3 regions of the Cytobacillus sp. Hm23 genome follow, and region 1 is predicted to be linked to each of the others. Evidence: riboswitches for the same ligand, from Rfam matches in the RefSeq annotation. Region 1 holds a riboswitch; each other region holds the start of a gene.

Region 1 (3,288 bases):
GAGTTCAATAAATAGTGTTGGCAGTTTCATTTTCTGTAGAAGCCATAAAATATCATGAAGCGGCGTAGATAATATTAAGAAATACATGCAACTTACAGTTGATAAAACGGTAAAAAATAAGCTTGTGACGATTGATATATTATGTGTAGATATATACAACTGCCACGTACCAAAAGTCATTGACCATAAAGAATTAATTACTTTGTAGTCATACGGTGCAACCGAAATAAGAATAGGTATAATACTTGAAAGCAAAAAAAATGATGGTAATAAAAGTAGCTTTATATAATCACGTACTGAGATTTTCGCACCAAAAACTATTGCCATGCTCATGATTAACAAAGTTATAACAGCAATGACTTCACTTTTTGTAATAAGACAGAAAAACAAAAATAAAAATGTGAAAACTGCTTTCTCAATAGGGTGAACATGTCTTAGCTGATTCAAATAAGCAAGCTGGTCAATCCGAAGCATGCTTCACCTCACTAGAAGATTCAGTGGAGAATTTTTTTCTTGCTCTACCATAGCCGATAACATAGCCGATTATAATTGCACCTATGGCCGCTTGTAAGGAAAATAGCAAGCTTTCTATCTCACCGCTTGGTGGCTCCCATAATACGTTGAACCAAGGCTCATAATTAGGTGCTATTTCACCAATCGCTTCTTCAGCTTGTCCATCTGCCCCACCAAATTCAGCATCCTGCTGTAGTACTAAAGGAACAATAGCCAACAAGATGACCAACACTATTAAAATCAGATTTTTCATTAATTAACATACCTCCTTGTTTCAAATAGCTGTTTTCGCATTAATTGTTACTTTTCGTAATAAAAGCTAAACAAGAATATAACTAGTTCAGGGCATCTTTTCTTCGCTAAAAACTAAGAAAATTATTTCATACACATCAGATACTCAAATGTAAGTGAAAAAAATCATATACGATCAGAATCCTAAAAACTGGAAAAATAGCTGTAGCATAACTAATTGAGTTACTTCTCTTTTTGCTCAAAATACTACCTTGTTGTTCTAAGCTTTTTTTGAACTCATACTAACTGGAACATTTAATAGCTGTAATTCTCGAACATTGTATTTTGCAAGCAAGTTCATAACTACTACTGTTAATAGTCCCTCACTCACTGCTAAAGGAATTTGTGTGAAAGAGAAAATCCCACCAAATTTGATAAAAGATGCTACAACTCCTCCAACCTCAGTCGGAAATGCCAGAGCCAACTGAAAAGCTGTCACAGTATAAGTACTTAGATCTCCTAACATGGCTGCTAAAAAAACTGAGACTGCAAAAGAGAAATTCACTCTCAAACCTGCTTTAAATACAAAATATGTAACCATTGGTCCTACAACAGCCATTGAAAATGCATTTGCACCGAGTGTTGTGATACCGCCATGAGCTAGCAATAATGATTGAAACATTAATACAATCGTCCCTAATACACTCATGACTGTTGGACCAAAAAGTACAGTACCTAGCCCAACACCAGTCGGATGTGAACTACTTCCAGTTACAGAAGGGATTTTTAATGCTGACAACACAAATGCAAACGCCCCTGATAGCCCAAGCATCGTCTTCACCTCGGGGTTTTCTTTCACTTTTTTTCGGATGGAGTACATCCCAACAGCCAAAAATGGAATCGTTAAAACCCACCAAAAAATAGCCCACCCAACCGGCAGAAAGCCCTCCATTATGTGCATCGCATATACTGGCCGAAATGAATTCAGCCAAAAATAACTAGTCAAACCAATAATAATTGTTACGAATAGCCAAGCATGTTTTCTTTTCATCAGTGAAAGCTCTCCCCCATGTTTATAAAGGCTGATTCCAAATATATTGATACACACGAATATTGCTCGTGGTTACTACACAAAATTAGAAGATTCCGAAAGAGCCTTTATGTAAAATAAAAAGAGCACTCAAACCATAAAGGATCGAGTGCTCAGAAAAAGTCAGTATTAACTATATGTTTACATACTAATTCTTAACAACACCTCCCTATATTCCCGTAGGTTACAATCGTGTTACTTAAACAGGCAGGTCTCCTGACTTATCTTCAACACTTCCTGCGCCTTCCCATTTCTTTACGAAACAGTGACACATATGCAGGTTGCTCAGACTTACAGTGGCGGGAACCGCGTCGGCTTTACACCGAACTTCCCTTTTAAGTTGTACACAGCTTTTACTTATGCACAACACCTGTTTATTTCATCATTCAGTTGTTATAATTCAGTATATTCTAAATTAAATTATGAGTCTAGCTTTTTTCATATCATGTATATTTGTGAAAGGAAATTCCTAATAGTACGTGTATAATATAATAAATATTAATTTGATTTCTAATAAAACAAAGTTAAGGTGACTAACTATGAAAATAGGACAATTTTCTAAAGAAAATAAAATAAGCATAAATACAACTAGACACTACATAGACCTTGGCTTAATAACACCTGAGAAAACATCCGGACAGTATCAATTTGATGAACAGTGTCACAGAGATGTAAAGGATATTATTTACTTAAAAAACCTCGGCTTTTCGTTAAGTGAAATAAAAACAATCTTTCAATATAAAAGACTTGGTAAATTATCCGCACTAGAAAATAACGAATTTTACAAAGAGATTTTTGTAGAAAAGCTACATACGATAGAACATAAAATAGTCGAATACGAAGAAACGAGACAAAATTTGCAAAATGAACTTACCCATTTAAATACAACGAATAAACCTAAACAGCTTAAAATGGGTATGAGCTTATCAGTGCTCCCACTTTTAGAATGTAAAAAATGCAGCGCTGCTTTAAGCATTAAAAATGGAGACATCGTTAACAATCAAATCTTACATGGTGTTCTTCAATGTAACTGTGAGCATCAACACTTTATTAAAGACGGAATTCTCTTCACCCCACAAACCATTCATCATGCTTACCACGTTAAAAGTCCAAGTCATATGATGAATGAATTCAACTATTTTATATCAGATTACATTAAGGAAACAGATGAAAAATATTTAGATCACCTATATCAGGCTGTTGACTGGTTTTATAAAAGGGTTAATTTTGAACAATTAACGCATAAAATATTGCTCCATCTTGGTACCGGAATTGGTTTCTCATTAAGGCATATATATAACTCCTTGCCTAAAGATTGCCTCTATATTGCGGTTGATCATGATTACCAACGACATTACGTATTAAAAAGTATTTTAGAAACTTATGAAGAACAGAAAAATATCTTATTTATTTGTTCTGATTTCCTACATATTCCATTAAAAAAAGAAGCAGTC
Region 2 (3,288 bases), on a different contig from region 1:
AAATGAGAATGCATTTAACTCTCTTCCATTTACGAGTAGTAATACAGTGCCTACCATATAAAAAGGTAGAATAATCTTAATATAATCCCAACCCCTCATCGCTACACTACCTAATAACCAGTTAATGATTTGTCTTAATTCTTCACCAGTAAGTGCAATCATTAAAGAAATAATAGATCCTAAAAATGAGCTAAATATAATACCAGTTAAAATGATCGTTTCCACAGACATTGTTTTCTCAACCGCCCGGGCAAACACTAATACGAGTATGAGAGATAGAAAGGCAAAAGAAATACTAAATATCGGTAAAGTAAATTTCCCTATAAAAGGGATATGAATACCAAAAAAAAGCACAATTACTGCTCCAACTGATGCTCCAGAAGATACTCCGAGTGTATAAGGGTCTGCTAATGGGTTTTTTAACAACCCTTGAAATGCAGCCCCTGCAATCGCTAGAGAAGATCCAACTATAAAAGCTAGGATCACTCGGGGTAAGCGTATTGCCATAATAATATTAACTACTGCTGTATCAAGCGTCTCTATTGATCCTAAATGAAAAACACTATAAAAAAGAACGTTTAAAATAGTAGAAAAGGGAATCGATAACGTCCCTATCGAAACCCCTAACAAAATTGAAAATATTACAAAACATACAGTAATAATATATGGTAGAACACGGCTTTTATTGATAAATGTCAGGATAGACAGCTTTTGCAAGTTCTTCTACTCCTTCAATTAAACGTGGACCAGAGATTGTTACTAAATCCGAGTTAATATCGAATACGAGCTTATCCTTAACTGCTGGTACCTCTTGCCAAGCATCTCGATTTAATACTTGTTCTACTGCATTTTCAACATAATACCCATATGTAATAACAATAACATCTGGATTAAGTAATACCGCATCTTCCTCAGTAAATTGTGGCCAACCTTCTTGATCACCAGCAGCATTTATTGCTCCAATCGCTTCGAGCATTTCATGCATAAAAGTACCTTTTCCAGTTGTATATAATTGAGCATCTACCTCTATCCAAACTACCTTTTGATCAGCTTCTTTAATTTCTGCTGATTTCTCTTTAATAAGATTCAATTTTTCTGTCATATCACTTATGATCTTGTCTGCATTTTCTTCTGTTCCTGTAACAGTGCCAATCATTTTAATTGAGTCATATACTGCTTGAAATGATGTTGCATCGTTAACAACGACCACGTTTATACCAGCATCTCGTAGTTGTTGAAGACCTTCAGTAGAGCTATGCGCACTTGAGGCATGGGCAAGAACGACGTCTGGGTTTAATGAAATTATCTTTTCAACATTAAATTTTGCTCCTCCAACCCTTTCTATCTCGGCTACTTCTGGTGGATAATTAGCCCAATCACCAACACCAACCATTTTATCACCTAAACCTAACGCAAAAGCTATTTCTGTATTACTGGGAATTATCGACACAATTGCTTGTGGCTCTTCTTCTATTGTCACTTCATTACCTAATCCATCCGTAATTGTTACTGGAAAGCTAGACTCTGCTTTATCATCAACTTTAGTTTCCTGTTCTCCGTTTGTAGACTCTGATTTATCATCAACTTTAGTTTCCTGCTCTCCGTTTGTAGAGGCAGCATTATTATTAACCTCTGTTTGACCGCAACCTACTAATAAAATGAATGATAAAATAACGATAAAGACAGTGGGGAAGTACTTTTTAATGTTTAACATCTTTTTTTCTCCTTCTTTTTTAATATGGCTGTTTTCGCAATGATTGTTGTTTTTCGTATTAGGAAATAGGAAATACACATGTTCACAACTAGAGTTTCGTGGCATCTTTTCTTCTATACAACGATGAGAATGATTTTAATCCTCTGTTGGTAGGAAACAATAATGTTTAAGAAATAAGCCTAAATAGAAATAAGCCCATCCGAATTGGATGAGCTGTTAGACGGCATCATAAATGTATTGTTATTAATAAATACACTACTCGACCGTCTCAATACTCAATCCCCGAAGAATTGAAAACGTATATAGTGCTTGGCAGGTCTACTGACTTATGCTTCATCCTACTTTGATCCTTCCCATATGGCTAACAATATGTATAATATTATTATTCCATACAGTGGTAATATCATTTCGTCCACAAATACAGTTGCGGGGGCAGTTCTAGATTCACACTAGAATTCCCTTTTAAGTCTTTATGAGAATGTTTTAAAATTCTCTTTATTCTGTAGTATAAAAGAAAAGACACCTAGCACTATTTATTTTTTAGGCTGTATACGCATTTATTATTGTTATTCATGCAAAGACGTTAAGTATAAAGCTGATTGCTTAAAATCCACTTCTATCATTCTAATTTATTAACAATAGTAACACCATATACGAAATGAGCCTCTTTAAAATTTCTTTTTCATAATACCCGATTATTAATATATTGACAAGAATAATCTGACTGCTTGTCAAAAACTTAACATGACATAATTGCGCATTTATTATTGTGGAATAAAGAATGAAAATGTAGTTCCTTCATCTATTTTACTATGAACAAAGATGTTTCCATCGTGTGCCTCTATCAAATTCTTTGCAATGGCTAAGCCAAGACCAGTACCTGAACGTCCACGCGTTCGAGCTTTATCTGCTTTATAGAAGCGTTCAAAGACAAATGGTAAGTCCTCCTCAGGAATACCTGACCCAGAGTCTTTGACGTCAATTTTCAAACCATCTTTTATAGAATTTACTTGTACAACAACAGTTCCCTGCTCATCAGTATAACGTATTGCATTATCAATTAGATTTGTTAATACTTGTTCAATCCTATCAGGATCAAACATAATTGTGTTATGTACTACGTTAATATGCACATCCAATGTAATTAACTTATCCTGTGCCAATCCTTGAAATTTGCGAATTATTCTTTGAATGTAAGGCTGAATATCTATCTCTTCTAAATGCAAATTTAAATGACCAGCTTCCATTCTAGCTAAATCCAGCAGTTCATTCACTAGCCTACCCATACGTAAAGATTCATCATATATTACTTTTGCGATATCTTTCTTTTCTTGATCGCTACTAGCAATATCATCAATGATCGCTTCACTATATCCTTGTAACATAGAAATTGGTGTTCTTAATTCATGGGAAACATTCGCAATAAAATCTTCTCGTAGCTTGTCTAACCTTCGTTCTTCAGTCATATCTCGAAGTACTGCGACAGCTCCTCTGACAAATTTATTATCATATAACGGACTCATGACGATAACCCAATTCCTACCTTGTAAAGTGATTTCTATCGTCTGTTCTTT
Region 3 (3,288 bases), on a different contig from region 1:
AAACCACAAACAAAATAGATAACCTTCAAGATAGATATTGGTTTGGTAAAGGATATAGTCGAAATAAGGATAGTGAGCACTTTGCAAATTATGGGTGTGAATTTGTTTTTTACTCAAAAGGGTTGAATGAAGAAGAAATAAAAAAGGCTTTTAATTCCATAATTTTTAAACTTTATTTAGACACAGAAGAAGGAGAAAGAATTGAAAAGGAATATAAAGTTGGTAAGTTAATTAAATTCGATAGCAACGAAAGTTCTTTAAACAACTGGTGAGGTAGTTTTAAAAAAACTATTGATGGGGGTATTGAAATGAAAATAAGCAAAAGCAATGCTGAACATTACATATGGGGGGATAACAGTGACGGGTGGCACTTAGTGAAAAATCAAAATTTAAGTGTTATTCATGAACGTATGCCAGCTAATACGTCTGAATCAAATCATTATCATAAAGAAGCACACCAATTTTTCTTTGTCTTATCAGGAATAGCAACCATTATAGTAAATGGTAAAGAGATAACCTTAAATCCTCAAGAAGGAGTTGAAGTTCCTCCTTTGCTACCTCACCAAATGTGTAACAAGTCAAATAATGAAGTTGAGTTTATCTTGATATCTCAACCTTCAAGTAAAGGTGATAGGTTTTTGGTAGATTAAATTGTTTGAACAATTTGGAGATGTATTCTAAACATAATTTAAGCAACTTCAATACTCTATTTCATCATGATGAAGAATTTTGCTCCTAAAATAAAACATTTAATATAAACCTCGTCCTAAAAGATATTACTTTTTCCAAAATGGGTCAACTAGAAAAATGAATCGCTGATCTTATAATCCGAATGCGCGTTTCTTTAAGAAACGTGCCTTTTTCCTTTTTTTGTGCTTTATCATTTTTCGGTCAGAAGACCCCCACTTCAAACCGAAAATGATGGAGGAGAATCCGTTGTCATAAACACTTACAAAAAACAATTAGGACATTTCAAAATCAACAAGGAAAACTCAATATCAATTGGTTTATCTGATGCTAACCTTACTGGATTTCTTACAGACTATTTCTTTACACACTCAGACACTGGGGAGAAATATCTGTATGGAATAGTGAATATGTCTAAAAATGTAAAAGAAATAAGAGTTAGTTATGATTTACCTAAGACGAACAATTTGCCATCAGAAAGGATTACAAGAAAGTCTTCAGTAGAAAATAATTTGTTCTTGTTTAATATGGGTGATAACACAGAAATGGGTGTAAATTGTTGTTTTCTTTTTATGATGGAGATGGCAATTTAATTAAAAAGTCTTCTGAGTTTGCTTATTAAACAAACAATGGGGGGTCTTGAAGGCTATTATCAATCTCTTTTTTATTTTTATTGAATTCGCACCATTAATAATGAAAAAAAGACAGTTTAAGAGCTATTTGACGGAAAGTTTTTAGAAAGGGTAAACAACGCATAAAAATGTTAAGTGGCGTGTAGTTCAATATATTTTTTATTGCAAGAAATGTCAAAACCTATTATAATTTAAATGGAAATTCAATATTTAGTAGTATAATTAAGTTGATAATACAATATTTTGTTATCTAGTAAAAAAGGTGTCGGAAAATCGACATAGGTGTTCGGAAAATATGGAACATCTCTTTATAGGGAATTTGGTGAAAATCCAAAACTGTACCCGCAACTGTAAGTGCTGATGAAATAAGCGAAACCACTGTGAAGTACGATTTCATGGGAAGGGCTTAAAGTAAAGCGAAGCACAAGTCAGGAGACCTGCCTTTTTTATGAAGTGCTATTTTCTTCGGGAGTTGGGAGAATAGGACGAGGAGAAGAAAAATCATTCAAACATTTTTTTTGAATGATTTTTCTTAAAAGGGTGATAATTCTCTCTTTTACATATCCATCGTTCTGTTCGCTCATCTTACTAAGGATGAGCTTTTTTATATTTTAGGATGAACAGGGTCTAGCTCTGCCTTCTAACCTATTGAATCACCACACAATATAACTAGCTTGTGAAATGTTTTCATTGCATGTAGGTGGCAAGCGAGATTCATACGCATTTTTATTAAAAGGGGATGGAAAGAATGCAAAAGGTATTAGTTGAGTATCAGCAGCTGGCTGATGGTACGTCTGAAATGGTTTTAGATTATGTTCAAAAAATAGCTGATAGATTTCCTCATTTATCATTTGATGAATATCGAGAGAAATTGATGCTAGCATTTGAGAATAAAGATGAATGGCATAATGACCAACTAACTAACGTGTTAATATTATCAGCATTGGAAAGAATTACAGCGTTAGAGCCTGATTGGACATTCTTTGCTGCAAATATATACCTTGATTCGCTTTATCAAAAAGCGGCTAAAAATAGAGGTAAGCAGTCAGGTTGCCAATATGGTTCCTTTTATCAATTGCTATTAAAGCTGACAGAGATGGGAATTTATAGTCCGAAATTACTGGCACAATATTCAAGAGAAGAAATTGATTTATTAGCAGACATTATCGTACCAGAGCGGGATCAACATTTTACATATATCGGTTTATTAACATTATCGGATCGCTATTTGGCGAAGTCTCATCAAGGAGAAGTATTTGAGCTACCACAAGAGCGATTTCTCATCATTGCAATGACATTGATGAGTAACGAAAATAAGGAAAATAGATTAGCACTTATTAAGGAATCGTATTGGGCACTTTCTAATTTGTATATGACGGTTGCAACACCAACACTTGCTAACGCTGGAAAAAGCTATGGTCAGTTATCAAGTTGTTTTATAGATACAGTTGATGATAGCTTGCAAGGAATATATGATTCAAATACAGATATCGCGAATTTATCTAAAAATGGTGGAGGGATAGGTGTTTATTTAGGAAAAATTAGAGCGAGAGGTAGTGACATAAAGGGTTTTAAAGGTGTTTCATCAGGGGTTATACCTTGGATGAAGCAGTTAAATAATACGGCGGTCTCTGTTGACCAGCTTGGTCAAAGGCAAGGAGCGATTTCAGTTTATTTAGATGTATGGCATAAGGATATATTGTCGTTTCTTGATACGAGATTAAACAACGGAGATGAAAGGCTACGTACACATGATCTATTTACCGGAGTGTGTATACCTGATGTATTTATGGAGGTTGTTGAAAAACGAGGTGAATGGTATCTTTTTGACCCACACGAAGTAAGAAAAACAATGGGTTTTTCATTAGAGGATTATTTTGATGAGGAGCTTGGCAAAGGGTCTTTCCGAGATAAATATTGGGAATGTGTCAACAATCCTAGACTTTCAAAAGAAGCTGTAACGGCGATA

The links. A riboswitch is a leader RNA that binds a small molecule or an ion and turns the genes downstream of it on or off. The one in region 1 is predicted to bind cobalamin.
Region 2: linked by a shared signal. The riboswitch ahead of ACSVDA_RS22245 (ABC transporter substrate-binding protein) and the one ahead of ACSVDA_RS23040 (energy-coupling factor ABC transporter permease) in region 1 are both predicted to bind cobalamin.
Region 3: linked by a shared signal. The riboswitch ahead of ACSVDA_RS03750 (ribonucleoside-diphosphate reductase subunit alpha) and the one ahead of ACSVDA_RS23040 (energy-coupling factor ABC transporter permease) in region 1 are both predicted to bind cobalamin.

What each region holds. Positions count from the first base shown of each region.
Region 1 covers NZ_JBPXRQ010000060.1:14,563-17,850, forward strand. Annotated here, with positions in the region: gene cbiQ (cobalt ECF transporter T component CbiQ) at 1-474, opposite strand, end outside; gene ACSVDA_RS23035 (energy-coupling factor ABC transporter substrate-binding protein) at 461-766, opposite strand; gene ACSVDA_RS23040 (energy-coupling factor ABC transporter permease) at 1,025-1,795, opposite strand; cobalamin riboswitch at 2,024-2,223, opposite strand; gene ACSVDA_RS23045 (MerR family transcriptional regulator) at 2,374-3,288, shown strand, end outside.
Region 2 covers NZ_JBPXRQ010000054.1:13,135-16,422, reverse strand. Annotated here, with positions in the region: gene ACSVDA_RS22250 (FecCD family ABC transporter permease) at 1-717, opposite strand, end outside; gene ACSVDA_RS22245 (ABC transporter substrate-binding protein) at 683-1,705, opposite strand; cobalamin riboswitch at 2,009-2,256, opposite strand; gene ACSVDA_RS22240 (ATP-binding protein) at 2,479-3,288, opposite strand, start outside.
Region 3 covers NZ_JBPXRQ010000004.1:39,875-43,162, reverse strand. Annotated here, with positions in the region: gene ACSVDA_RS03765 (hypothetical protein) at 123-272, shown strand; gene ACSVDA_RS03760 (cupin domain-containing protein) at 309-650, shown strand; gene ACSVDA_RS03755 (hypothetical protein) at 873-1,280, shown strand; cobalamin riboswitch at 1,566-1,778, shown strand; gene ACSVDA_RS03750 (ribonucleoside-diphosphate reductase subunit alpha) at 2,068-3,288, shown strand, end outside.